Regions from separate parts of the Bradyrhizobium sp. 18BD genome, predicted to be linked through region 4. Evidence: predicted binding sites of a transcription regulator. Region 4 holds the regulator's gene; each other region holds the start of a gene.

Region 1 (7,009 bases), on a different contig from region 4:
CCGTTCATCACCACGAGAATGTCGGCGAGCGTCATCGCCTCGAGCTGGTCGTGCGTGACGTAGATCGACGTCGTGTTGAGCCGGCGCTGCAGTTTGCGGATCTCGACGCGCATCGCGATGCGCAGCTTTGCGTCGAGGTTGGAGAGCGGCTCGTCGAACAGAAACACCTTTGGCTGGCGCACGATGGCGCGGCCCATCGCGACGCGCTGGCGCTGGCCGCCGGAGAGCTGGCGCGGCTTGCGCTCCAGCATCGGCGTGAGCTCGAGCACGCGCGCGGCTTCCGCGACGCGGGTCTTGACCTCGGCCTCCGCCATGCCGCGGTTGCGCAGGCCGTAGGCCATGTTGTTGAAGACGCTCATATGCGGATAGAGCGCGTAGTTCTGGAACACCATTGCGATGTCGCGATCGGCGGGCTCGATCTGGTTGACGACCCGGCCGCCGATGTCGATCTCGCCGCCGGTGACGGTCTCCAGGCCTGCGACCATGCGCAGCAGCGTGGACTTGCCGCAGCCGGAGGGGCCGACCAGCACGCAGAACTGGCCGTCGGCAACGTCGACGTTGACGCCTTTGATCGCTTCGAAGCCGCCCGTATAGGTCTTGCGGACGTTGCGCAGGGTGACGTTAGCCATTGCTTTCACCGGCGAATAGCGAATCGCGAGTAGCGAATGGAGGAAAGGGCCGCGCGAAGCCATTCACGATGTTGTCCATTCGCCATTCGCTACTCACTATTCGCCCCTTACTTTTCCGTCTCGACCAGACCGCGCACGAACAATTTCTGCATCACGACGACGACGAACACCGGCGGCAGCATCGCCAGCACGGCGGTCGCCATCACGATCGGCCATTCGGTCAGCGCGTCGGTGGTGGTGATCATCTTGCGGATGCCGACCTGGATGGTCTGCATATCGTCGCGCGTGGTGATCAGCAGCGGCCAGAGATATTGATTCCAGCCGAGGATGAAGAGGATCACGAACAGCGCCGCCATGTTGGTCCGCGACAGCGGCAGCAGCGTGTCCCAGAAGAAGCGCAAGGGGCCCGCGCCGTCGATGCGTGACGCCTCGAGCAGCTCGTCCGGCACGGTCATGAAGAACTGGCGGAACAGCAGCGTGGCGGTGGCCGAGGCGATCAGCGGCAGCGAAAGGCCGGCATAGCTGTCGAGCATGTGCAGGTCGGCGACGATCTTGTAGGTCGGATAGATGCGCACCTCGACCGGCAGCATCAGCGTGATGAAGATGATCCAGAAGATCGACATCCGGAACGGAAAGCGGAAATAGACGATCGCATAGGCCGAGATGATCGAGATCGCGATCTTGCCGATCGCGATCGCCAGCGCCATCACCAGCGAGTTCAGCATCATGTTGCCGACCGGCTCGCGGGTCGAGCCGCTCGTGCCGACGAAGATGGTCTGGTAGTAGACTTCGAAGAAGTGTCCGCCCGGCAGCAGCGACATCTGACCGTTGGCGATCAGCGCGTTGTCCTGGGTCGAGGCGACGATGGCGATGTAGACGGGGAAGGCGACGATCGCGATCCCGATCCAGAGGATGAAATGGGCGACGTAGCGCCGGAAGCCCTCTTCCTCGACCATCAGTAGGTCACCTTGCGCTCGACGAAGCGGAACTGGATTCCGGTCAGCACGATGACGAGGATCATCAGGATCACCGATTGCGCCGCCGAGCTGCCGAGATTGCCGCCGAGCAGGCCATCCGAATAGACCTTGTAGACCAGCGTGACGGTCGACGTTCCCGGACCGCCGCGGGTCATGGTGTCGATGATGCCGAAGGTGTCGAAGAAGGCGTAGACGATGTTGACGACCAGCAGGAAGAAGATGGTCGGCGACAGCAGCGGGAAGGTCACGGTCCAGAACCGGCGCATCGGGCGCGCGCCGTCGATCGCGGCGGCCTCGAACACGCTTTTCGGGATCGCCTGCAGGCCGGCGAGGAAGAACAGGAAATTGTAGGAGATCTGCTTCCACGCAGCGGCGAGGATGATCAGCCCAGCGGCCTGGTTGCCGTCGAGCAGCGGATTCCAGTCAACGCCCAGCGCGCGCAGATAGCGCGCGAGCACGCCGAGCGAGGGATGCAGCATGAAGATCCAGAGCACGCCGACCACGGGCGGCGCCACCGCATAGGGCCAGATCAGCAGCGTGCGATACAGCATCGAGCCACGCAGCGGCTTGTCAGCCATGACGGCGAGCAGCAGCGCGAACGACAGCGACAGGATTGCGATCGCGAACGAGAAGACGAACGTCCGGACGACCGCTTCGAAATAGGCGGGGTCCTTGAGCAGCTCGATGTAATTGTCGAACCAGACGAAGGTGGTCGACAGGCCGAAGGCGTCCTGGAGCAGGAAGGACTGGATCACCGCCTGCAAGGCCGGCCAGTAGAAGAAAATCAGGACGATTGCGAGTTGCGGGGCAACCAGCGCGTAGGGCAACAGCTTTGACTGGAAAATGGCTTGCTTTTGCATGATGCCGGGTGAGCGGCAGGCCGGGTTGCCGCCCCGCCGCTCATCGCCTCACTTGACGGCGGTCTTTTCGAACTGGCGCAGCATCGTGTTGCCGCGTTCGACGGCGGCATCGAGCGCCTGCTTGGCGGTCTTCTTGCCGGCCAGCGCCTGCTCGATCTCTTCCGACCAGACGTCACGCAGCTGAACCATGTTGCCGAGGCGCAGACCGCGGGAGTTCTCGGTCGGCTCCTTGTTGGTCAGCTCGAGCAGCGGGGTCTCGAGATAGGGCTGGTCCTTGTAGAAGCCTTCTTCCTTCGCCTTGGCGTAGGCCGCCTTGGTGATCGGCAGATAGCCCGAAGCCTTGTGGATGTAGACCTGGCGATCGGTGTCCGAGAGGAAGGTCAGGAATTTCGCGACGCCCTTATATTCGTCGGCCGACTTGCCGCCCATGACCCAGAGCGAAGCGCCGCCGATGATCGAGTTCTGCGGCGCGCCCTTGACGTCCGGATAGTACGGCATTGGCACGGCGTTGAAGTTGAACTTGGCCTGCGCCTTGACGTTGCCGAAGAAGGCCGACGAGGTCAGGTAGATCGCGCACTCGCCCGAGGTGAAGCGGCCTTCGCCGGTGTTGGTGCGGCCGGCATAGTCGTAGACCTTGGTCTTCTGCAGCTCGACCAGGGTTTCGAGGTGCTTGACCTGGAGCGGTCCGTTGAACTCGAGCACGGTGTCGAAGCCGTCGAGGCCGTTGGCCTTGCTGGCGAGCGGCACGTTGTGCCAGGCCGAGAGCTGCTCGAGATTGACCCAGGTGACCCAGGAGCCGGAGAAGCCGCAGGTGTCGTGACCGGCAGCCTTCAGCTTCTTGCCGGCCTCGAACACTTCGGGCCAGGTCTTGGGAATCTCGACATTCGCCTTCTTCAGCTCGTCGAGATTGACCCACATGACGGTCGACGACGAGTTGAAGGGGAACGACAGCATCTCGCCCTTCGAGGTCGAGTAGTAGCCGGTGATCGCGGGCAGATAGATCTTGGGATCGAACTTCTCGCCGGCCTCGGCCATCAGCTTGTAGACCGGCTTCACGGCGCCGGTCGCGGCCATCATGGTCGCGGTGCCGACCTCGAACACCTGCATGATGTGCGGGGCGTTGCCGGCGCGGAACGCCGCGATGCCGGCGTTCATCGTGTCGGGGTAGTTGCCCTTGTAGGTCGGGATGACCTTGTAGTCGGTCTGCGACGCGTTGAAGTCGTTGGCGAGCTTGACGATGACGTCGTTGTTGGCGCCGGTCATCGCGTGCCACCACTGGATTTCAGTCACGGCCAGGGCCGGCGAAGCGCCCATGCCGACCGTGATTGCGAATGCAGCAGCCGCTCCAAAATGTCGAAGAGCCATCAAGTAAACCTCCCTTGGCCGTCAAAAAGAAGCGCTTGCGCTAGCAGCGCCATATGACGTTCACATGACTGTGTAAGCGGGAGAAACGAAAGCAGCAAGCGCTGCTCAAAGGGAAGCCGTCAAATAGGCGAATGCGGCGCGGGCAGCCTCCTCCGTTCGTGGTGCACCTGCGTGCCCACGCCGCACTGCGGCATTGGATATCGGAGGAGGCGAGGGCCTCTAGCGCTTGCGCTCGGGGCCGCAGACCGTGCCTTTCTCGACCATCGCGTCGATCTCGGCCTTGGAGTACCCGAACTCGCCCAGCACCTCCTGCGCGTGCTGGCTGAACTTCGGCGGTAGCCGGCGCAGGCTCGGCTTGCTGCGATCGAGCCGGATCGGCGAGGCGACGCCTTTGTACCAGTCCTTCTCGATGACATCGCCGCGGGCGATGGTGTGCGGGTTGGTCAGCGCCTGGTCGATCTTCTGCACGGGCCCCGCGGGCAGTCCTGCCGCGAGCAGGCGATTGCACAGCGGCTCGGCCTCGTGCTGGCTGAACACGGCGGCAAGTTCGGCGCGCAGCGCCTCGCGATTGGCGATGCGGTCCTTGTTGCGCGCAAAGCGCGGGTCGGTGCCGAGCTCGGACTTGCCGATCTCCTTGGCGAGCTTGCGGAAGGTGCCGTCATTGCCGACGCCGATGAAGATGTTGTCGGTCTTGGTCGGAAAGATCGCGTAGGGCACGAGGTTCGGATGCTCGTTGCCGGTGAGGCCGGGTGGCTTGCCATGCATGAAATAATTCGCGGTGTGCGGATGCATGATGGCGAGGCCGGTCTCGTACAGCGTCGTCTCCAGGAACTGGCCTTTGCCCGAACGCTGCCGCTCCGACAGCGCCATCAGAATGCCGATCGCGGCGTAGAGCCCGGTGGTGATGTCAACCAAGGGCACACCGATCCGCATCGGGCCGCTCTCAGGCGAGCCGGTCGCCGCGATCATGCCGGTCATGGCCTGGATGATGGCGTCATAGCCGGGATTGCCGCCGCGCGGGCCGTCGGCGCCGAAGCCGCAGATCCGGCAATGCACGAGCCGCGGGAATTTCTTGCTGAGGACGTCGTTGCCGATGCCCCATTTCTCCAGCGTGCCCGGCTTGAAGTTCTCGATCAGGACGTCGGCCGTCTCCAGCATCTTCAGCAGCACGACGCGGCCGCCCTCGGAGGCGAGGTCGAGGCCGATCGAGCGCTTGTTGCGGTTGATGCCGATGAAATAGGCGGCGTCGTCGTCGTGGAAGGGAGGGCCCCAGTCGCGCACCTCGTCGCCGGCAGGCGGCTCGACCTTGATCACGTCGGCGCCGTGGTCGGCAAGGATCTGGGTGCAGTAGGGACCGCCGAGCACGCGCGTGAGATCGATGACGCGCAGCCCGCTCATTGCGCCCAAAACGGCTTCAGTCATTCCGTCGCTTCCCCTGTGTCGATATTTGACCACAGGCCTAGCGAGGTTCGGACGCGCCAGCAATGGCTTGTCGCGTGGAGGCGTATGCGTCGCGGCGTCATACCGCGGTATGGGAAATCAAACAGAAGCGGCCGGCCCGAGGGGGATCTCGGGCCAGCCAATTCGCCCTGGATCAGACGACCGTCAGGCGAACGTCGACATTGCCGCGCGTGGCATTGGAGTAGGGGCACACCTGGTGGGCCTTCGCGACCAGCGCTTCGGCCTCGGCGCGGGCAAGTCCCGGCAGCGAGACGGCGAGGTCGATGTCGAGACCGAAGCCGCCTTCCGAGCGCGGGCCGATGCCGACGGTCGAGGTGACGGAGGCATCAGCCGGAACCTTGGGGCCGCCCTGCGAGGCCACGAACTTCATCGCGCCGATGAAGCAGGCGGCATAGCCGGCCGCGAACAGCTGCTCGGGATTGTTGCCGGCGCCGCCGCCGCCGCCGAGCTCCTTCGGCGTGGTGAGCTTGACGTCGAGCGCGCCGTCGAGGGTCGCAGCATGGCCGTCGCGGCCGCCGGTGGCTTTTGCGCTGGTCTTGTAGAGGACGTTCACTGACATTTTCGTCTCCTCAGGGGTCTTCGGGTTGGAGTGGAATTCATATCGCAGACAATTAGATTGTGTGCAATTGAAATTTGCATGCCTCACATTTAATTGTTCGCAATTGAATGTGCCGGCCGCCGGCCCCAGAATGGGAGAAACGCACGAGATTCTCTATGGCCCGGAAATTATCGACCCTCGATCCGCAACGCCTCGACAACCAGATCTGCTTCGCGGTCTATTCGGCCGCGCATGCCTTCAACCGCGTCTACAAGCCGCTGCTCGATCGCCTCGGCCTGACCTATCCGCAATATCTGGTCATGCTGGTGCTGTGGGAGCGCGACGACGTGCCGGTGAAGGATATCGGCGAGAAACTGTTCCTGGATTCGGGCACGCTGACGCCACTCTTGAAGCGGCTTGAGGCCGCCCATCTCGTCAGGCGCACGCGCTCAAGCGAGGACGAGCGTCAGGTGCTGATCGCTCTGACTCCACAGGGCCATGCACTGAAGGAGAAGGCGCGCAGCGTGCCGCAATCGATCCTGGCGGCGTCGGATTGTTCGGTGTCGGAGCTGGTCGCGATGAAAGACGAGATCGTCGCGTTACGGGATCGGCTGAATGCGGTGATCGGGGAATAGCGTCGTCGCTAGAGTCCGCCGTCGCCCTTCGGGCTATGGCGGGACAGCCTTCGCTCACTCCGCTACGAGGGACTTCCCCAGGCTTGCCGAGCCGTAGCTGGCGAAGCCAGCGAAGGTTGGTGGAGCCAGGCGGGATCGAACCGCCGACCTCTTGCATGCCATGCAAGCGCTCTCCCAGCTGAGCTATGGCCCCTAAGTCCAGATGGGAGGATCCTGGGGGATCCGTCCCGGCCGGCGAGCGCTCTAGGCGACTCGCGCGGTGCACCCTTTTTCACAGATCAGGACTGATCTCAAGTCTCTTCATCACCTCCGACATCACCAATGATGTCGGTGACGTCCTCATCGCCCTCTTCTTCATCGGCAATGAAGGTCGAATCATCGTCATCATCGTCGTCGAGGGTCTCGTCGACCTCGATATCGTCCTCCGATTCGGGCACGACGGCCTTGACCTTGCCGGTGTTCTCCTCGGCATCGGCCTCCTCGAGCGAGACCTCTTCGACCTCCGCCGGCTCCGGCGCGGTATCCGCTGTCGCGGCGTGCCGGG
Region 2 (7,009 bases), on a different contig from region 4:
CCGGTCAAAGAGAAAGAGCCGGGTCCATCGACCCGGCTCGAGTAGCGTCGTCCCGAAAACTCAGGACGCCTTCTTCTTACGCAGTGCGTCGACGAACTTGATCAGCTCGATCGTGCCATCCCAATCCTTGGTGGTGGCGGGATGAAAACCCTTCTTCTGGCCGTCCGACAGGCGGTCGAACGCGGCCTTGTCCTTGGCCGGCGCGTCGAAGAACGCCTTGGCGATCGCGGCCTTGGCGTCTTCCGGCAGGTCGGCATTGTAGGCATAGGGGCCGTTGATGATCGGCGCCGACTTGTGGATGATGCGGAAGTCGTCCTTCTTCATCGCCGAGCCGTCGGCGTTCTTCAGCATGTTCTTGGTCAGCATCTGCGCCAGCGTGGAATCGTCGTCGCTGGTCCACTGGTTGGCGGCGACGTCGACCGTGCCCTGCGACAGCGCCAGGATCGCGTTCTCGTGGCTGCCGGTGAAGACGACCTTGCTGAAATAGGTGTCGGCATCCGGGATGCCCATCTTGTCGAGTTCGAAGCGCGGCACGTTGTTGCCGGAGGTCGAATTCGGATCGACGAGGCCGAGGTTCTTGCCCTTGAGGTCGTCGACCTTCTTGTAGGGGCTGTTCGCCTTGACGAAGAACACCGAGTAGTAGCCGGTCGAGCCGTCGGCGTTGATGTCGTTGGCGAAGGCGTCGGTCTTGACGCCGGTCAGGCGGGCGCGCGCGAACGAGGCCGAGCCGTAGCTGGCGATGTGGATGTTGCCGGCGCGCTGGCCTTCGATGACGGCAGCATAGTCGTTGGCGATGCGTAGCGTGACCTTCACGCCGAGCTGCTTCGAGAGGTATTCCACGAACGGCGTCCAGCGCTCGGTGACGCCGGAGGCGTTCTCGGCCGGCACGACCGCGAAGGTCAGCTCGGGATATTTAGCCTTCCAGTCGTCCGCGAGAGCCGAGGTCGTGAAAGCGAGCGCGGCAGCGCCGGCAAGGATGAGTCTGCGAGTGATCATGATACCCTCTTGATCGGTTGGGATCGGTTGACGCGAAATTGGCAACAAAGCAGGTGGCGCGGCTTAAGCCGCCGCGGCCGTTCCAAGCGCCGGAACGCCCTCGGGCGCCGGGACAGGTGTGCCGCCCATGACGTCGGCGGCTTCGAGATCGTAGAGCTCGCGGGCGACGTGATCGGTCAGCGCCGACGGTGCGCCGTCGAACACGACGCGGCCCGCCGCCATGCCGATCAGGCGATCGCAATAGGTGCGGGCCAGGTCGAGCGAATGCAGATTGCAGAGCACGGTGATGCCGAAATGCTTGTTGATGCGCAAAAGCGCATCCATCACGATCTTGGTATTGCGCGGATCGAGCGAAGCGATCGGCTCGTCGGCAAGGATGATATCGGGCTGCTGCACCAGAGCGCGGGCAATCGCGACGCGCTGCTGCTGGCCGCCGGAGAGCTGATCGGCGCGCTGGGCGGCGAGCGAAGCGATGTCGAACTGCTCGAGCGCGGACATGGCCAGCGCCTTGTCCTGCTCAGGCCAGATCTGCGAGAGTGAACGCCAGGCCGGAATGGTCGCGAGGCGCCCCATCAGGACGTTGGTGAGAACGTCGAGGCGGCCGACCAGGTTGAACTGCTGGAAGATCATCGCCGAACGGGCCCGCCACCGCCGCAGCTCCTTGCCGCGCAGCGCGGTCACGTCGATGCCGTCGAACAGGATGCGTCCCTTGGTCGGCGTCACCAGACGGTTGATGGTCCGGAGCAAGGTCGACTTGCCGGCACCGGACCGTCCGATCACACCGACGAACCCGCCGGGGGAGATTTGAAACGAAGCGTCGTCCACCGCGGCTTTTGCGCCGAAGCGGCACGTCAGACCTTCAACCACCAGCATGCAGGGCTCCAGAGAGTAGCTGGAGCCCACCGCTAACGCCGGCGCTTGACACTTGTGTGACACACGCGTTGCAGTGCGGCGATCCTACACACCTCGTCCCCTGTCATCGCCGCGTCATGACATTGTCATCAAGCAACTCGAAGAGGAGTGCCCGCCCTCGAACGTTCGGACGCAACATGGCCGGCAAGGTGCTTTCAGTCCAACCGACCATCGATCCCACGGCCAGGCTGCACGAAACCAGGCTCGGCACCTATACCGAGGTCGGTGCCCGCACGATCCTGCATGAAGTGGCGATGGGTGATTACTCCTACGTCGTGAACGACGCGCAAATCACCTACACCACGATCGGAAAGTTCTGCTCGATCGCGGCGATGACGCGGATCAATCCCGGCAATCATCCGATGCACCGCGCGACGCAGGCGCATTTTACTTATCGTTCCAGCGCCTACTTCCCCGGCGAGAGCGACGACCACGAGTTCTTCGACTGGCGGCGCCAGCATCACGTCCATATCGGTCATGACGTCTGGATCGGCCATGGCGCGGTCGTGCTGCCGGGCCGCAACATCGGCACCGGCGCGGTGATCGCGGCCGGCGCCATCGTCACCAAGGACGTGCCGGCCTACACCATCGTTGCCGGCAATCCGGCGCGCATCGTGCGGCGGCGGTTCTCGGAGGAGGTTGCCGGGCGGCTCGCAAAGCTGGCATGGTGGGACTGGGATCACGACAAATTGCGTGAAGCACTCCCCCATTTCCGCAAGCTCGGGATTGAAGATTTCCTCGCAACATATGAAGCACGGGCCAGCAGCGGTTCTCTGGCCAGCAAAAAGAGCGCGGTCGCGTGACAGATATTTTCCTTGAAGGCGGCCGGGCCCTGATCGGCGCCGAATTCGTCGAAACGTCGCTTCTGGTGTCCGGAACGGACATTGCGCAGGTCGATGCCTCGCGCGGCCGGGCGCGGCTCGCGATCGACGCGCGCAATCTGCTGGTCCTGCCCGGCATCGTCGACATCCACGGCGATGCCTTCGAGCGGCAGATGATGCCGCGCGCCGGCGTCGATTTCCCGATCGACGTCGCGCTCGCCGACAGCGACCGCCAGGCGATCAGCAACGGCATCACCACCGTGTTTCACGCCACGACCTGCTCGTGGGAGCCGGGCCTGCGCAGCGCCGGCAATGCGCGCGGCCTGATGGAGGCGATCGAGCGGCAGCGTCCGCAATTCGCCGCCGACACCCGCTTCCACCTGCGGCACGAGACCTACAATCTCGATGCCGAGGCCGAGATCACAGAATGGCTCGGCGAGGGCCGCGTCGACCTGTTCGCCTTCAACGACCACATGGACGGCACGGTCGCCGACATGGCGAAGCCGCGCAAGCGCAACCGCATGGTCGAGCGCACCGGGCTGTCGAGCGAGGATTTTGACAGGCTGGTCGACCGGATCGTCTCGCGCGCCGCCGACGTGCCGGCTTCGGTGTCGCGGCTGGCGGCTGCGGCCCGCGCCGCGGAGGTGCGGATGCTATCGCACGACGACGCGACGCCGGCGATGCGCCGGGAATTTCGCGAGCTCGGCGCTGACATCGCGGAGTTTCCGGTCAACGTGGAGACGGCACAGGCGGCGGCGAGCCACGGCGACGCAATCGTCTTCGGCGCACCCAACGTCGTCCGCGGCGGCAGCCACACGGGCTGGACCAAGGCATCCGACATGATCGCCAAGGGCCTCTGCTCGGTGCTGGCGTCGGACTATTATTATCCCGCGCAGCTACTCGCCGCCTTCCGCCTCGTCGCCGACGGCGTGCTGCCGCTGGCGAAGGCCTGGGATCTGGTCTCCGCCGGGCCTGCGCGCGCAACCGGCCTTCTTGATCGCGGCCTTCTCGCCGAAGGTCGCCGGGCCGACATCCTGCTCGTTGACGACACCGTGCCGCTGCGGCCGCGCCTCGTTGCCGTGATATCAGGGGGCAAGCTCGCGCATCTCACCGATGCGACACGGCTGCTCATTGCCGCGGCAACGCCGCGCGAGGCTGTCGTTGCGGCGTAAACCGGCTATGTTCGGACAATGACAGGTTTCCCCCGCTACGCGATCTACTTTGCCGCCGGCACTGACAGCGCCCTCACCCGCTTCGGCGCCGAGCTGCTCGGCTACGACGCCTATACCGGTGGCGAACTGCCGTTTCCACGGGACGCGCTGCACGTTGCGCCGGACTGGCGCGACATCACCGCCGATCCCCGCAAATACGGTTTTCACGGCACGCTGAAGGCGCCGATGGCGCTTGCACCCGGCAAGAGCGAAGCCGAGCTCCTGGCCGCCTGCGCGACATTCGCGAGCAAGACACGGCCGATCCCGACGATCCGCCCGATTGTCGATGCCATCAGCGGCTTCATTGCCGTCATCCCGGCCGAGCCGGTCGACGCGCTCCAGCAGCTCGCCGCCGATTGCGTCCGCGATTTCGATGCCTTCCGGAGCGAGCTGACGGCGGAGGATCGCGCCCGGCGCAAGCCGGAGAAGCTGAGCGAGCGGCAGCGCGATTATCTCGACCGCTGGGGATACCCTTACGTGATGGAGGAATTCCGCTTCCACATGACGCTGACGGGGCGGCTGGATGCGGACCGGCGCGGGCCGATCCTGGCCATGCTGCGGGAGAAGTTTGCGAGGCTGGGGCGCGATGCACTGGCGATCGATCGCCTCTCGCTGTTCAAGCAGGATGATGCCAAGGCACGATTCCGCATCATCGGCGAGTGGGTGTTGGCGCGCTAGCCGGCAACATTCTCGCTCGCGATTGCCCGCGCTACTTCGTCAGCAGCGCATAGGCCCCGGTCCAGCCCTCCGGCGGCGGATTGAGCTGGAAATTCCTGATCCGGGCTTCGTACAGCTTGAAGAGCTTTTCCAGCGTATCGGCGTCTTCGCTCTTGCGCCCGCGTTCGATGGCCTCGAGCGCGCCCTGCCAGTCGCGGCCGCGGTAGCAGCTGAGCATTTCGATGGTGACGTTGCGCAGGCGCTGGAACGCGGCCGAATGCATCACGTCCTCGCGGCCGGCGATGGCGTAGATCACCTCGGGCTCGGTCTTGCCCTTGACCATGATGAAGTCGAGCTCGAGGATCGCGAACTTGTCCTTGGCGGCGAGCGCCGTCCTGGATCCCACGATGATCGGGAAACCGTATTCCTTCGACTGGCCCTCCAGCCGCGAGGCGAGGTTAACGCTGTCGCCGAGCACTGAATAGTTCTTCTTCAGGTCGGAGCCCATGTTGCCGACCACGCCGATGCCGGTGTTGAGGCCGATGCCGACATTGAGCGGAATGTAGACATGGCCGCCGTCGGCGGCCTCCTGCTGCCGCTCCTTGTTGACCGCGTCGATCTGCTCGAGCATCTGGATCGCGGCCTCGCAAGCGTTGACTTCGTGCTCGGCATCGTCGAGCGGCGCGTTCCAGAACGCCATAATGGCGTCGCCCATGTATTTGTCGATGTAGCCCTTCCGCTCGATGATGACGTCCGTCAGCGGCGTCAGGAAGCGGTTCATCAGCGCGATCAGCCCTTGCGGATCCTGCTTGTAGCTCTCCGAGATCGTGGTGAACCCGCGCACGTCGGAGAACATGATCGTCATCTCGCGCTCCTCGCCGCCGAGCACGAGCTTTTCCGGCGACTGCGCCAGCTGCTCGACCAGCACCGGCGACATGTATTGCGCAAACATGCCGCGGATCTGCACGCGCTGACGCTGCTCGCGCACGAAGCTCGCGAAGATGAACGTCAGATAGATCGCGGTCGTCGACAGCAACGGATAGGTGAAGTCGATGAGGTAGCGGTACTGCGCGTAGAAGAACCAGGACGTGCCGACCAGAACCGCCGCGAACATCGCGCCCGCGATCACCAACCGCACCGGTCCGAGATTCGGCGTGAAGATGATGACGAGGAGGCCGATCACGAGCGCGGCGAGCAGCTCGACGCCGAGCGCGTAGTTCGGCTGCGAGATCACCGCGCCGCTCAGGACGCTCTCCAGCACCTGGGCATGGATCTCCACTCCCGGCATGGTCGAGGACACCGGCGTGGTCTTGATGTCGTTCAGTCCGACCGCGGAGGTGCCGACCAGCACCAGCTTGCCGGCGATCTTGCTCGGCGACACGGTGTTGTCGAGCACGTCGGCTGCCGAGACGTAGATCGAGGGATCCTGGCGCGCATAATGCACCCAGAGCTGACCGTTCTTGTCGGTCGGGATCTCGACGCCCTTGAGGCGTACGGCCCGCACCCCGGTCTTGTCGGTGCGGACAAGCAGCGTCGGCGTGCCCGTGACCACGCGCAGGATCTCGAGGCTGAGCGAAGGCATGATGTTGCCCTGGGCGCGCATCACCATCGGCACGCGGCGGATCAGGCCGTCGCGCTCGGTCCGAATCGTGAACAGGCCGCGGCCGGCCGCGACCTTCTCGATAGCGGGAACGTTGCGCAGCAGGCCCGGGAATTCGAACAAGAAGCGTTCGGGGTTCTCCTCGCCGACCGTCGCGACGCCGGTGAAGGGCAGTGACTTGTCGGCCTCGAACGAGATCGCCCGCTGGCCGGTCTCGCCCAGCACCACGCGCGAGCGCTTGATCGCCTCGGAGAGGATCTGGTCGTTGCTCGGCAACTCGCGCAGCTTGGCGCGGGTGGCGTCGTCCAGATCGCGCATCTGGCTTGCGACCAGATCCGGATTCAGGCGGTCGGCCTCGGAAAACACCACGTCGAAACCGATCGCCACCGCGCCGTTGCCGGTGAGGTTCTGGATCAGATCGGCGATCCGCGTGCGCGGCCACGGCCACTGGCCGAGCTTGGCGAGGCTCTTGTCGTCGATGTCGACGATGGTGACCGGCCGCGCCGCCTTGTGGCGCGGATCGATCAGCTGGAACATGTCGAAGGTGCGCAGCCGCAATTCCTGAACCGGCGGCGGGTCCCAGAGCCGGATGGCCGCAAAGACCACCAGCAGCGCAAGGCACATCGCCCGGGCAAAGCCGAACTTCCGCGCAAACCACCGCCGCAGGATTTTCAGACGTTTCATGCTGCTAAATTATCACGCATTGGCCACCAATGGCAGCACCGATCGGATACGACCGGCCGCGACCGAATGATCATCCGGAATGGACGATGAAGTCGCTCGCGTGAAGATTGGCGGCGTTGACGCCCTTC
Region 3 (7,009 bases), on a different contig from region 4:
ACGAAATGAACGGTCAACTCGTTATCGCACGGCCGATGAGTTACCGCAGGCAAGCGTGATGCTTCAGCGGCGCATGGCATCGAGACCAAGCCGCCTATTCGCGGTGTTTCGCCCCTTGATAGCACAAAGGTTGTGACTCTGAACTTCGCCAACGGGACATGACGGTGCCTCTCCCTCGTGCAAATGACTTTGCACGGGAGAGACTTGTATCCTTGAGCGTTGCCAAATCGCGGTCTGAGAAGGGGGGATGCGCCACGCTTCGGTGCGAAACCTCTTTTCAGGCGACCGCGAACTGCTCAGTCGCGAAATGCCACGCTTGCACTCTCCGTCTAGGCGATTTCCCGAGAGGGTACCGTGAGCGGTGTCGATTCGACGGCAAGCGTCTCGGCTTGATGTGCGGGCCGCCGCAAAGAAAAACTCTTCCGCAACCCGAGTGCAGGCTTCTCGATGAAGTGCCAGGAGAAGGCTGCGAACAGCGCCGTCAGTACCAAGCTGGTGACGAAATTGAAGGTATTGCTGCGAATATCCGGAAGCAACCAGTTCACACTCTGCTGGATCGGGCAGGAATAGAGATAGACCCCGTAGGAGTAATCACCCGTGCCGAGAATTCCGAGCTTTGGAAGCGGCGTCAATCCCAGGAAGACCGTGATGTAGGCGAGCATCGGTGTGGTTATGGCCTGGACGAGCACCGATGCGATCCATTCTGGCCGGCGAAGCAAGCCGCCGCGAGCGACCACCTGAACGGTATAGCATACCGGAATTGATAGAAGAGCAATCCAGCCAGAAACGCTGGGATAAGACGGGCAGAGCCACGTTGGGCAAAGATGTAAGTGAGCGAGTCAAGAATACGGCCCGGATGCGGAGCCGTTAGTTGAAGCGCGATGCCACCGGACACGACGAGAATCGTCAACGACAGCACCAAGAGAGGTCTCTTGAGCAGTCCCAGGAGAATGATGGCGGACATGATGAGGTAGCAGAACATCTCATGCGGGACGGTCCACAGCGACCCGTTGACAATCCCCGCCTCGTGCCCGTTGAGAAATCTCGTATAGTGGGCGTTCTCAAAGACGCCCGGGAGCTCGTATTGAATGACTCCGACAATGCTGAGAAAGTACTTGAAGAACCGTTCGTCGCTGAAGTAGGAGGCGATATCCAAGCTCGTTACGAGCGGCCCGAGAATTAGTGCAGAGAGAACGATTTCCACGACCAGGGCCGGCATGATGCGGAAGCCTCGGTTCAGGATGAAAGAGCTAAACGCGAGCCGTTGCGCGCTTCTCCCGATCAGGAAGCCGCTGAGGGCAAAGAACATCGGCAGGATCGAAAATTGAAACATCCAAACCGGATCGAGCGGAGACCACGTTCCGGTAATCAGCGGAGCGTGAATCAGCACGACGCTGACGGCCAGGAATATGCGCAGAAAATCAAAACCAGGTCCAAATCCCTGAACCTCGTCGAGTCGTTGGCCGATGGTCACGGAAGTCCTCTCGAATTGCCTTACGCCGTCGCGCAAGTCTTGAATGAGACTCGGTCGCGGCTGCGCAAAAAACGCGCCATCAATCGGGATGGCGCCACGTCGCGCGATGCATTGTTTGCAGAGCCTTTGCGAAGTTACGATGACAGCGCTGGATTGCACCCCGGCAGTGAGACACGCTGTTCTTGGTAAGAGGTCGTCTCTGGGAATGAACCGTCGACAGACCAAATGACTATCAGGACGCTTCTGACGGCATACAGATTGAGGGCGACCATGCGTGCTCGGTGAGGCGGCGGTAGTCCGCAAGCTTGGGATATCGCGCAAGTGTCGTAGCGCCAATTTGTTGGGCGATGCATGAAAGCAAAAGCGTCTTGCGCGACGATGCCATCATGCTCCTGTTTTGCCCGACGAGTCAAACCGCGGTGCTGGCACGCTAAGTCATTGATCCCAAATGCTCCGGCTACTGTGCATGGGGTTGTTTTCGCACTTTTTGTTTGAGGGCTCGCCTCAAAGCGCGTCTTACGCGCTCTCCGTCTCCCGATGCACGTCGTGCACCACGAGGCCCATGCCTTCGTCGGGCATCTTGATCCAGTCGCGGCGTTTCAGCGTGCGCTTGGTGTCCTCGTAGCCGCTCGTCCAGTGCTCGCGCATCGAGGTGCCCGAGAACTCATGGTCCTTGGCGTCACCCTCATAGGCCTTCTGCTGGTAGATCAGATGCAGGATCGCGATCTCCGGCATGCGGCAGAGGCTCGCCTTGAGCTGGCGGTCCTCGTCGGTGAGCTGCTCCTCGGGGAGCTTGGCCAGAGCCTTGTAGAGCAGGACCTTGAGATTGTGCGTGCGGCGATAGACGTCGGTGTTGTGGCGCGTGCGCGAGGAATACATGATGTCCTTGTGGCGGGCCATCACGTCCTGGATCGAGCGCGGCAGCACGCCGCGTGCGCTGAACAGGTCGACCTGGAACACCAGCGAATTGAGCGCGTCCTCCTGGTCGAGCAGATGCTGCAGCGGCGTGTTTGAGACGATGCCGCCGTCCCAGAAATGGTCGGTGCCGATCCGCACCATTGGCAACGCCGGGGGCAGGGCGCCGGAGGCCATGATGTGCTCCGGCCCGATCTCGTCATGGGAGTTGTCGAAATAGATGAAATTGCCCGACAGCACGTTCACGGCGCCGACCGCGAAGCGGACCTTCTTCTCGTTGATGAGGTCGAAGTCGACGAGTTCGAGCAGGCTCTCCTTCAGCGGCACCGTGTCGTAATAGCTCGTCGCGGTTCGCGCGCCGACCGGGCTGAACCAGGGATTGACCTGGTGCGGGGTGAAGAAGCCGGGCTGGCCGAGCGTCGAGGTCATCCAGGCGCTGGTGAGGTTGCGCCACTGGCGGAAGACGTCGCCGTCAGGCGTGTAGTGCCAGATCTTGCGGTTGGTGATGCGCTCCCAGAAGATGCGCAGCGCCTCGAGCCGCTTTTCCGGCCTGTTGCCGGCGATGATGGCGGAATTGATTGCACCGATTGAAACACCGCAGACCCAGTCGGGCTCGATGCCGGCCTCGTGCAGCGCCTGGTAGACGCCGGCCTGGTAGGCGCCGAGCGCGCCGCCGCCCTGCAGCACCAGCGCGACGCGGTCGCAGCGCTCGGGCCGCCAGCCGCGTGCGGGAGGCTGATGGGTCTGATGAGCCGGTTGCGACGTGCGGGCGTCCATAGGTGTGCCTCCCTGCAGAGCATGATCCGGAAAAGTGCGCAGCGGTTTTCCGAGAGGATCATGCTCCAAAAATAGCCAGCCAAACGATTGCGTCCGGCGGTGACGGGGTGATGACAGAGTGGGCGACGAGGCAGCGTGCGCATGCGCGCCAGCCGCCGCGGGAATGGCGGCGGTCGCGGGCCTGACGGAAATCTTTCACATCGCAGTCAATGACGGCGGCTAGCAATCTGGCCTAAGGTTGCGAGCTGCCGGGCCGACATCACAGACATCACACAGGAGAGGCGCGATGCGCAGGGAAGATCTGCTGAAACTTCCGTCCATGCCAGCCGCCGGGCCGAGCTATCCCGCCGGTCCCTATCGCTTCATCAACCGCGAATTCCTGGTCATCACCTACGAGACCGATCCGGACCTGATCCGCGCCGGCCTGCCTGAGCCGCTGGAGCCGATCGAGCAGCCGATCGTGCACTACGAATGGATCAGGATGCCGGACTCCTCCGGCTTCGGCAGCTACACCGAGTCCGGTCTCGTCATTCCGGCGCGCCTCAACGGCGAGGAGGTCAACTTCGTCTCGCAGATGTATCTGGACGACGATCCGCCGATCGCGGCCGGCCGCGAGATCTGGGGCTTTCCGAAGAAGTACGCCCATCCGAAACTCGAGATCGTCAAGGACACGCTGACGGGCACGCTGGAATATGCCGGCCAGCTCGTCGCCATGGGCACGATGGGCTACAAGCACGAGAGCATGGCCGGCAACGGCGATCTCACCCGCGCCACGCTGTCGAAGACGCAGATCAACCTGAAGATGATCCCGGGCGTCGACGGCCGGCTCGAGATCTGCCAGCTCGTTGCCATCAACCTGATCGACATCGTGCCGAAGGGCTCGTGGATGGGGCCGGGCCGGCTGCATTTGGTGCCGCATGTCAATGCACCCGTTGCCGACTTCCCGGTTCGCCGCTGCCTCGGCGCGCATCACTACATCGCCGACCTGACGCTGCCGTTCGGCCGCGTCGTGCACGACTATGTCAAGGAAGCCGAGGCCGCGACGTCGCTCGCCGCGGAGTAGGGCGCATCATCAAACTGTAACACAGCCGTAATTGAGTACTTGCCAGAGGTCCGGAGGAGGCTGGTAACGGCCTCCCCCGAGTTGGGCTGCATGGACGTGAGACGTTGACTTGGGGGTAGGCATGGCTGAGCCGGCGAAGCTTGTCAGCGCGATAGAGGACACCGGCCCCGCCATTCCGGGCCTGGTGTGGGCGTTCCGCCTGCACAGCGACGGCAGCGCCGAGCCGCTTCCGATCAACCAGCCGATCGAGTTCAGCCATGATGGCCGTCTGTGGCTGCATTTCAATTTGACAGATGGTCGCGTGCGGCCGTGGATCGCGTCATCGCAGCTGCCGCCGCTGGCGCGCGAACTGCTGCTGTCGAACGACACGTTCCAGCAGCTTCACGTCATCGACCACTGCGTCTACGGCGTGTTCTCCGATCTCGTGCGCGACATCGACCGCGCGACGGAGGAGACCGCGTTCCTGCGTTTCGCCATGACCGAGCACCTTCTCGTCAGCGGCCGCCATCATGCGCTGTGCTCGGCGGACGCGACGCGCCGCGTGCTGGAAGGCGGCTACCGTGTCGACAATGTCGCCCATCTGCTGGAGAAGATCGTCGACGAGGTCGCCGACACGCTCGACCGGATGGCCGACAAGCTGGGCCAGGAGATCGACGACATCGAGGAGCGGATTCTGGCCGATGAGGCCAAGTCGGAGATGCGCCGCAATCTCGGCCGCCTCCGCCGCACCTGCGTCAGGCTGCATCGCCAGCTCACGGGCCTGCGGGTGCTGTTCCACCGCCTCGACCAGAAGAACACCGACCATCTGTCGCCAAGTTTGCGGATCCAGGCCGGCAAGCTGGCGCAGCGTCTGGACGGTCTCGATCACGACATCGTCGAGCTGCGCGAACGCAGCCGCCTGCTCGAAGAGGAGCTGCGCTTCAAGAACGAGGAGGAGAGCAACCGCCACCTCCACACGCTCTCGATCGTGACCTCGCTGCTGCTGCCGCCGACGCTGATCACGGGAATCTTCGGCATGAACACGAAAGGCCTGCCGCTCACCGATGTCGACGAGGGATTTATCTGGGCGGCATTGCTGATGGCCTCGTCGGTCGGCGCAGCCTATCTGTTCATGCGGCGCACGGGCATCTTCAAATAGCGTATCGATCGTGATTGTGCGTGCCCATGCATCTCTTGCGGCCGCGATGGCACTGGCCTGCACGACAACAAGCGCGTTCGCCGGCGCCAAGGACGAGAGCGCGGCCGAATGGCTGTTTCCGAAATGGTTCAACGAATGGCATGACGGCATCGCCAACAAGGGCCTGAATTTCGGCGCGACCTATATCGCCGACAACATCGCCAACGTCTCCGGCGGCGTGAAACGCGGCGCCATCCATTTCGGCCGGCTCGATCTGTCGGTCGATGCCGATCTCGACAAACTGGTCGGCTGGACCGGGGGGCGCTTCTACGCCAATGCCTTTGTGATCTACGGGCAGGGGCTCTCCCGCAACTACGTGCAGAACCTCGCCACCATCAGCGAGATCGAGGCGCTGCCCGACCAGCGGCTCTATAACGCCTATTTCGAGCAGAGCTTCTTCAACGACCGCCTGAACATCAGGGCCGGCCAGCAGGCCGCCGATGTCGAGTTCTTCGACAGCGAGACCGACGATCTCTTCATCAACGGCACCTTCGGCTGGCCTGCGATCAAGGCGTCCAACCTGCCGGCCGGTGGTCCGGCGCCGCCGATCGCGGTGCCCGGCATTCGCGTCAAGGCCACGTTGTCGGACCAGGTCACTTTGTTCGGCGCCGTCTTCAACGGCGATCCCTCGGGGCCGGGCGATCAGGATCCGCAACTGCGCGACCATCATGGCCTTGCCTTCCGCGTCAACGATCCGCCCTGGCTGATCGGACAGGTCCGCTTCAACTACGACATCGATATCGGCGGGCGTCCGCTCGCCGGCAATTTCACGCCGGGCGCCTGGAAGCATTACGGCTCGTTCGACAGCCAGCGCTTTACGGCGGAAGGGCAGTCGATCGCCGATCCTGATGGCAGCGGCATTCCGGCAAGGCTCAAAGGCAATTACGGCATCTTCGCCGTGATCGAGCAGGTGCTGTACCGGCCGCCGGAGGTGAAGGACAACACCACGTCGGCCTCGATCCCCGGTATCACCGCGTTCGGCCGCATCGCCTACAGCCCGCCGGATCGCAACCTGATCGACCTTTATCTGGACGGCGGCATCGGCTTTGTCGGCTTCACGCCCGGCCGGCCGCTCGACCGTTTCGGCGTGGCGATGGCGTATATGCGGATCTCGAACACCGCGCGCAATCTCGATCTCGACACCAACTTCTACAGTGGCGTCCTGGGGCCGGTGCGCAGCAACGAGACCTTGCTCGAAATGATCTACGAGGCGCACATCAAGCCGGGCTGGCTGATCGCGCCTTACTTCCAGTATGTGTGGCGTCCCTCCGGCGGCGTTCCGAATCCGAACGATCCGACCGGTGTCTCGCGGATCGGTGACGCCGCGGTGTTCGGCGTCACCACCACGATTAGATATTAGGCCATCGCAGGTTTGGCCTGCGGCTTCGGCTGCCGCGACAGCGCGAGCACGATCAGCGAGGCGAACACGCAGAGCGCGCCGGCGATGAAGAACGCGGGCAGATAGCTCTGATAGACCGTCCGCGAAAGACCGGCGCCGAATGCGGCGCTACCGGCGCCGAGTTGGTGGCCGGCAAAGATCCAGCCGAACACCAGATTGGCACGCTCGGGTCCGAACTTCTGCGCGGTGAGGCGCACCGTCGGC
Region 4 (7,009 bases):
GTCGGCGTCATCGGCGGCGTCATGCTGGCGCTCGGCCGCGCGCTCGGCGAGACCATGGCGGTGACCTTCATCATCGGCAACTCGTTCCGCATCTCGTCGTCGATCTTCGCACCCGGCACCACGATCTCGGCGGCGATCGCCTCCGAGTTCGCCGAGAGCGACGGCCTGCATCAGTCCGGCCTGATCCTGCTCGGCCTGCTGCTGTTCGTGCTGACGTTCTTCGTGCTCGCGGCCGCACGCTTGATGCTGCTGCGTCTCGAAAAGAAGGCGGGGAAGTAACATGAACCCGATTTACGCCCGCCGCCGCCGCATGGACATCGTCATCCGTGCGCTGTGCCTCGCCGCTGCCGCCTTCGGCGTCACCTGGCTCGCGCTGATCCTGCTGACGCTGTTCTACAACGGCCTCGCCGGGCTCAACCTGCAGGTCTTTACCGAAAATACCCCGCCGCCCGGCTCGACCGACGGCGGCCTGCTCAACGCGATCGTCGGCTCGCTGATCATGACCGTGCTCGGCGTCGGCATCGGCGCGCCGCTCGGCCTGTTCGCCGGCACCTATCTCGCCGAGTACGGCCGCAACGACAAGCTGACCTCGGTGATCCGCTTCATCAACGACATCCTGCTGTCGGCGCCCTCGATCATCATCGGCCTGTTCATCTACGGCGCGGTGGTGGTGCCGATGCGCGGCTTCTCGGCGATCGCCGGCTGCCTCGCGCTCGCCGTGATCGTCATCCCGGTGGTGCTGCGCACGACCGAGGACATGCTGCTGCTGGTGCCGAACGCATTGCGCGAGGCGGCCTCCGCGCTCGGCCTGCCGCGCTCGCTGGTGATCAAGCGGATCGCCTATCGTGCGGCCCGCTCGGGTCTGATCACCGGCGTGATGCTAGCGACCGCCCGCGTCGCCGGCGAGACCGCGCCGCTGCTGTTCACCGCGCTGTCGAACCAGTTCTTCAGCCTCAGCCTGAACAAGACGATGGCCAACCTGCCGGTGACCATCAACAACTTCGTCCAGAGCCCCTACGCCTATTGGAAGCAGCTCGCCTGGAGCGGCGCGCTGCTGATCACGTTGACCGTGCTTGCCCTGAACATTGGCGCGCGCATCCTGAGCGCCGAGAGGACTGCAAAATGAGCGAAATGTCTGTTTCCGTGAGTACGCCCGTTCAGCCCGGCTCGCAGCCGTTGCCGGAAGCGCCCGCCAAGGTGACGGTGCGCAACCTCAACTTCTATTACGGCGACCACCATGCGCTGAAGAACATCAACCTGTCGCTCGGCACCAACCGCGTGACGGCGTTCATCGGCCCGTCGGGCTGCGGGAAGTCGACCCTGCTGCGCATCTTCAACCGGATGTACGACCTCTATCCGGGCCAGCGCGTCACCGGTCAGCTCATGCTCGACCAGACCAATATCCTCGACCCCAAGTTGGATCTCAATCTGCTGCGCGCCCGCGTCGGCATGGTGTTCCAGAAGCCGACGCCGTTCCCGATGACGATCTACGAGAACATCGCCTTCGGCATCCGTCTCTATGAGAAGATCTCGAAGTCGGAGATGGACGACCGCGTCGAGAAGGCGCTGCGCGGCGGCGCGCTGTGGAACGAGGTCAAGGACAAGCTCAACGCCTCCGGCCTGTCGCTCTCCGGCGGCCAGCAGCAGCGCCTCTGCATCGCCCGCACCGTCGCGGTGCGCCCCGAGGTGATCCTGTTCGACGAGCCCTGCTCGGCGCTCGATCCGATCTCGACCGCCAAGGTCGAGGAGCTGATCCAGGAACTGTCCGAGAACTACACGATCGCGATCGTCACCCACAACATGCAGCAGGCGGCGCGTGTCTCCGACAAGACCGCCTTCATGTATCTCGGCGAGCTCATCGAGTTCGACGACACCAGCAAGATCTTCACGTCGCCGACCGACCGGCGTACGCAGGATTACATCACCGGCCGGTTCGGCTGAGGAGACGGAACATGGGTTCTGAACATACCGCAAAGGCCTTCGACACCGACCTCCAGGAGCTCACCCGCCTGGTCGCCGAGATGGGCGGCATCGCCGAACGCTTGATCGTCGATTCCGTCGACGCGCTGATCCGCCGCGACGTCCCGCTCGGCCAGCGCGTCGTCACCGCCGACGCCGATATCGACGCGCTGCAGAAAAAGATCGAGGAGCGCGCCGTGCTCACCATCGCGCGCCGTCAGCCGATGGCCGTCGACCTTCGCGAGATCGTCGGCGCCATGCGCGTCGCGACCGATCTCGAGCGGATCGGCGACCTCGCCAAGAACATGGGCAAGCGCGTTGCCGCGCTCGATGCCGACTTCCATCCGCTGAAGCTGTTCCGCGGCCTGGAGCACATGACCGACCTCGTGCAGCAGCAGGTCAAGTCGGTGCTGGACGCCTATGCCGCGCACGATCTGCCGGCGGCGATGGCGGTGTGGAAGGGCGACGAGGAAGTCGACGCCATCTGCACCTCGCTGTTCCGCGAGCTCCTCACCTACATGATGGAGGATCCGCGCAACATCTCGTTCTGCATCCATCTGATGTTCTGCGCCAAGAACATCGAGCGCATCGGCGACCACGCCACCAACATCGCCGAGACCGTGTTCTATATGATCGAGGGCCAGGCGATCACCGACAAGCGGCCGAAGGGCGACATGACGACCTTCGCCACGACGGTCCCGAATACCTGATTAGCTAAGGAGCGACGACCCCATGGGCGCACGCATTATGGTGGTTGAGGACGAGGAAGCTCTCACCGAGCTGCTTCGCTACAACCTCGAAGGCGACGGCTATGACGTGGAGACGGTGATGCGCGGCGACGATGCCGACACCCGTCTCAAGGAGCACATCCCCGATCTGATCGTGCTCGACTGGATGCTGCCGGGCCTCTCCGGCATCGAGCTGTGCCGCCGGCTTCGCACCCGGCCCGAGACCAAGCAGCTCCCGATCATCATGCTCACCGCGCGCGGTGAGGAGAGCGAGCGGGTGCGCGGTCTTGCGACCGGTGCCGACGACTACATCGTCAAGCCGTTCTCGGTGCCGGAGCTGCTGGCCCGCGTGAAGGGCCTGCTGCGGCGTGCCAGCCCCGAGCGGCTCGCCACGGTGCTCGCCTATGGCGACATCGAGCTCGATCGCGACAAGCGCCGCGTGGCACGTTCGGGCCGGCCGATCGATCTCGGCCCGACCGAATATCGCCTGCTGGAGTTCTTCCTGGAGCATCCCGGCCGCGTGTTCTCGCGCGAGCAGCTGCTCGACAGCGTCTGGGGCCGCGACATCTACATCGACGAACGCACCGTCGATGTGCATATCGGCCGCCTGCGCAAGCTGCTCAATCTCGGCCGCGAGCAGGATCCGATCCGCACCGTCCGCGGCGCCGGCTACGCGCTCGACGATCGCTTCGCCAAGGCTGAGCAGACTTAAAGAGTCTGAGCAGCCTTAAAGTGGCTGAGCAGACGGGGGCTGAGCAAACGTAAAAACGGCTGCAAGCAAGCCAAATAAAAAGCGCGCCACCTGGCGCGCTTTTTTATGTCTCGATCGTCGTCCCAGCCGTGTGCCGGGACGATGTCGTCTGAAGCCGTGCTCAGCGCGTGCCGGGCTTGGCCGGTGCGCGGCGGCGATCCGCCGCGGGCTGATACGCCACCCGCGAGTGCTGGGCGCAATAGGGCAGGCCGGAAAGGGCCTTGCCGCCGCAGAAGAAGAAATCCGGGCTGGAGGGATCGCCGACCGGCCAGTGGCAGGTCGCCTCGTTCAGCTCCAGCAGCGACAGCCGCTGGCTCATCGGCACCACGTTGTCGTAGGTGACCGGTTCGGCCTCGACCTCGACCTCGAAGGCCTGCGCCAGCGCGGTGTTGCCGCGCGCGATCGGCCGGCTCACCCGCATCATATGCTGCGCGGGACGCGCCTTGCGCGGCCGGGGAGCCGCCGACGAGGGGCTCTTGGCGCGGCCGGACAGGCCGAGCCTGTGCACCTTGCCGATCACGGCATTACGGGTCACGTTGCCGAGCTCGGCCGCAATCTGGCTGGCCGAAAGTCCGGCCTCCCAGAGCTTTTTAAGCTGCTCGACGCGATCGTCGGACCAGGTCAAAACCGTCATTGCACCCTTTCCCTCGCCGTACGGCCGCCATCCTGGCGCCATGCGGCGAATGCCTAAGCCTCGAAAAACCCGTGCCGTCAGAATCCCTTAAGGCTCGCCGGGCGCAGCTGGAACGCCCGAACGTTTACGCCGGTACATGAGGACTTAGAGGATCAGAAACACTGCACGAGATGTCGTATCTGACAAGCCAAACGCTACAATATGGCGTGACTCACGCGCAAGAGTCCGCCGACTCGCTTCCACATGTTCCGTGGCAAAAACCCCGCTAATTCGGCACCGCAAGACTACGGATTCAGCGTTTCGCGAGGCTTTCGGGCGGCATTGACACCGGTATCACCAGGCATAAGATAGTGACACGTGCCGCCCTTAAAAGGCGGCACGTTTCGTTTTCCGGGCCGGTTGATGGTGCGTTGCGCAATGCACGCTCACGCCGTCCGCAACATCAAGTGATCGTCATGACTAACAGCGCAGCGCCGCATTTGCTCCCCGTTTTCGCCAGGGCCGACCTCGGTTTCGAGCGCGGCGAAGGCTGCTGGCTGATTGCGACCAACGGCGACCGCTATCTCGACTTTACCTCCGGCGTTGCGGTGAACGCGCTCGGCCACGCCCATCCCGCGCTGGTCAAGGCCTTGCAGGAGCAGGCGACGAAGCTCTGGCATATGTCGAACCTGTTCCAGAGCCCCGATGGCGAGAAGCTCGCCGCGCGCCTGTGCAGCGAGAGCTTTGCGGACTTCGTGTTCTTCTGCAATTCCGGCGCCGAAGCGCTGGAGGGCGTGATCAAGCTGGTCCGCCATCATCACTTCTCCAAGGGACATCCGGAGCGCTATCGCATCATCACCTTCGAAGGCGCCTTCCATGGCCGCACGCTGGCAACGCTGGCCGCGACGGGATCGGCAAAATATCTCGAAGGCTTTGGTCCGCCGATGGACGGTTTCGACCAGATCCCGCACGGTGACATCGAGGCCGTGAAGAAGGCGATCGGCCCGCAGACCGCCGGCATCCTGATCGAGCCGATCCAGGGCGAGGGCGGCGTGCGTTCGGCAACGCCTGCGTTCCTCAAGGCGCTGCGCCAGCTCTGCGACGAGAAGGGCCTGCTGCTCGCCTTCGACGAGGTGCAGACCGGCATGGGCCGCGCCGGCGATCTGTTCGCCCATCGGCGCACCGGCGTCACGCCCGACGTGATGTCGCTGGCGAAGGCGCTCGGCGGCGGCTTTCCGATCGGCGCGGTGCTCGCGACCGCGGAGGCGGCGTCCGGCATGGGCCCCGGTTCGCACGGCTCGACCTTCGGCGGCAATCCGCTGGCGATCTCGGCTGCGAACGCCGTGCTCGACGTCATGCTCAAGCCCGGCTTCTTCGACCACGTGCAGAAGATGTCGCTGCTGCTCAAGCAGAAGCTCGCCTCCGTCATCGACCGGCATCCTGATGTCGTCTGCGAAGTGCGCGGCGAAGGGTTGCTGATCGGCATCAAGGCTGTCGTGCCGTCCGGCGATCTCGTCGCGGCGCTGCGCAACGAAAAGCTGCTCACGGTCGGCGCCGGCGACAATGTCGTGCGTTTCCTGCCGCCCTTGATCGTCAGCGAGGCCGAGATCGAGGACAGCGTCGGGCGGCTGGAGCGCGCCTGCACTGCGCTTGCCGGCAACAAGAGGGCGGCAAGCTGATGAGCAAGTCCCCCAATAAAACACCGAAGCACTTCCTCGACATCGACGAGCTGCCGCTGTCGGAGCTCAAGAGCATGCTCGACGCCTCCTCCGCCATGAAGGCGAAGCAGAAGGCGCATCAGCCGGTCAGGCCCCTCGAAGGCAAGACGCTGGCGATGATCTTCGAGCGTCCCTCGACGCGGACGCGCGTCTCGTTCGACGTCGCCATGCGCCAGCTCGGCGGCGAGCCCATCATGCTCACCGGCGCCGAGATGCAGCTCGGCCGCGGCGAGACCATTGCCGACACCGCGCGCGTGCTGTCGCGCTATGTCGATGCCATCATGATCCGCATCCTCAACCACGATGCGCTGCTCGAGCTTGCGGCCAACGCGACCGTGCCCGTCATCAACGGCCTGACGCGGCGCTCGCATCCCTGCCAGGTGATGGCGGACCTCCTGACCTATCAGGAGCATCGCGGCCCGATCGAGGGCCGGACGGTGGCCTGGACCGGCGACGACAACAACGTGCTGGCGTCGTGGGCCCATGCGGCCGAGCGCTTCAAATTCCAGCTCAATGTCGCAACCCCTCCGGAGCTCTCGCCGAAAAAGGTGATGCGCGACTGGATCAAGGCGACCGGCGCGCCGATCGTGCTCGGCACCGATCCCGAGGCCGCCGTGAAGGGCGCCGACTGCGTCGTCACCGACACCTGGGTGTCGATGGGCGACAAGGAGGGCGAGCATCGCCACAACGTGCTCAAGCCCTACCAGGTCAATTCCAAGCTGATGTCGCTGGCCAAGCCCGACGCGCTGTTCATGCACTGCCTGCCGGCTCATCGCGGCGAGGAAGTCACGGATGAGGTGATCGACGGCCCGCAATCGGTCGTGTTCGACGAAGCCGAGAACCGCCTGCACGCGCAGAAGGGCATTTTGGCCTGGTGCTTCGACGCGGTGAAGTAGCACTTGTAGCCCGGATGGAGCGCAAGCGAAATCCGGGTACTCAAGTCGCGGTAAGACCTCCCCGGATTGCGCGGAGCCTGTCATCGGGCGGCGCTCCGCGCCGACCAGTTGGCTCCATCCGGGCTACGCGGGCTACGACGTCATCCTGTGGCTATGGGTCCCGTATCAGCGCGTTGCGCGCCCCGGGATGACATCGAATTTGCAGGATCATGTGCGATCATAACTGCATCCGGAACACACCACCCACGCGCCCCTTCCATTTCCGCCCTCCGACCCCAGATAAAGCGCCATGGTTTTTCAATCCCCTGACATGAAAACCGGGCCTGAAGGCCCGGTTCGCGCGC

The links. Region 4 encodes PhoB, which activates phosphate uptake and scavenging genes when phosphate is short. Its sites were predicted from a motif close to TGTCATNNANCTGTCAT; they were not measured.
Region 1: the regulator PhoB is predicted to act here: its motif matches at 3,885-3,901, upstream of ugpB (sn-glycerol-3-phosphate ABC transporter substrate-binding protein UgpB).
Region 2: the regulator PhoB is predicted to act here: its motif matches at 1,982-1,998, upstream of phnC (phosphonate ABC transporter ATP-binding protein).
Region 3: the regulator PhoB is predicted to act here: its motif matches at 3,266-3,282, upstream of RAD16_RS07775 (acetoacetate decarboxylase).

What each region holds. Positions count from the first base shown of each region.
Region 1 covers NZ_JAVAYL010000023.1:38,408-45,416, forward strand. The annotation lists gene RAD16_RS32940 (sn-glycerol-3-phosphate import ATP-binding protein UgpC) at 1-629, opposite strand, end outside; gene ugpE (sn-glycerol-3-phosphate ABC transporter permease UgpE) at 737-1,585, opposite strand; gene ugpA (sn-glycerol-3-phosphate ABC transporter permease UgpA) at 1,585-2,466, opposite strand; gene ugpB (sn-glycerol-3-phosphate ABC transporter substrate-binding protein UgpB) at 2,515-3,831, opposite strand; gene RAD16_RS32960 (CaiB/BaiF CoA transferase family protein) at 4,051-5,253, opposite strand; gene RAD16_RS32965 (organic hydroperoxide resistance protein) at 5,426-5,851, opposite strand; gene RAD16_RS32970 (MarR family winged helix-turn-helix transcriptional regulator) at 6,007-6,465, shown strand; tRNA gene RAD16_RS32975 (tRNA-Ala) at 6,583-6,658, opposite strand; gene RAD16_RS32980 (TIGR02300 family protein) at 6,756-7,009, opposite strand, start outside.
Region 2 covers NZ_JAVAYL010000001.1:445,473-452,481, reverse strand. The annotation lists gene phnD (phosphonate ABC transporter substrate-binding protein) at 61-996, opposite strand; gene phnC (phosphonate ABC transporter ATP-binding protein) at 1,060-1,869, opposite strand; gene RAD16_RS02130 (chloramphenicol acetyltransferase) at 2,046-2,711, shown strand; gene RAD16_RS02125 (alpha-D-ribose 1-methylphosphonate 5-triphosphate diphosphatase) at 2,708-3,901, shown strand; gene RAD16_RS02120 (DUF1045 domain-containing protein) at 3,920-4,618, shown strand; gene RAD16_RS02115 (CHASE2 domain-containing protein) at 4,650-6,881, opposite strand; gene RAD16_RS02110 (VCBS domain-containing protein) at 6,952-7,009, opposite strand, start outside.
Region 3 covers NZ_JAVAYL010000003.1:340,315-347,323, reverse strand. The annotation lists gene RAD16_RS07795 (hypothetical protein) at 1-59, shown strand, start outside; gene RAD16_RS07790 (acyltransferase family protein) at 330-689, opposite strand; gene RAD16_RS07785 (acyltransferase family protein) at 671-1,474, opposite strand; gene RAD16_RS07780 (patatin-like phospholipase family protein) at 1,991-3,166, opposite strand; gene RAD16_RS07775 (acetoacetate decarboxylase) at 3,453-4,229, shown strand; gene RAD16_RS07770 (transporter) at 4,351-5,367, shown strand; gene RAD16_RS07765 (carbohydrate porin) at 5,414-6,766, shown strand; gene RAD16_RS07760 (MFS transporter) at 6,763-7,009, opposite strand, start outside.
Region 4 covers NZ_JAVAYL010000007.1:100,758-107,766, reverse strand. The annotation lists gene pstC (phosphate ABC transporter permease subunit PstC) at 1-279, shown strand, start outside; gene pstA (phosphate ABC transporter permease PstA) at 281-1,126, shown strand; gene pstB (phosphate ABC transporter ATP-binding protein PstB) at 1,123-1,941, shown strand; gene phoU (phosphate signaling complex protein PhoU) at 1,953-2,669, shown strand; gene phoB (phosphate regulon transcriptional regulator PhoB) at 2,692-3,399, shown strand; gene RAD16_RS14900 (GcrA family cell cycle regulator) at 3,560-4,072, opposite strand; gene RAD16_RS14895 (acetylornithine transaminase) at 4,528-5,730, shown strand; gene argF (ornithine carbamoyltransferase) at 5,730-6,665, shown strand; gene RAD16_RS14885 (Hsp33 family molecular chaperone) at 6,955-7,009, shown strand, end outside.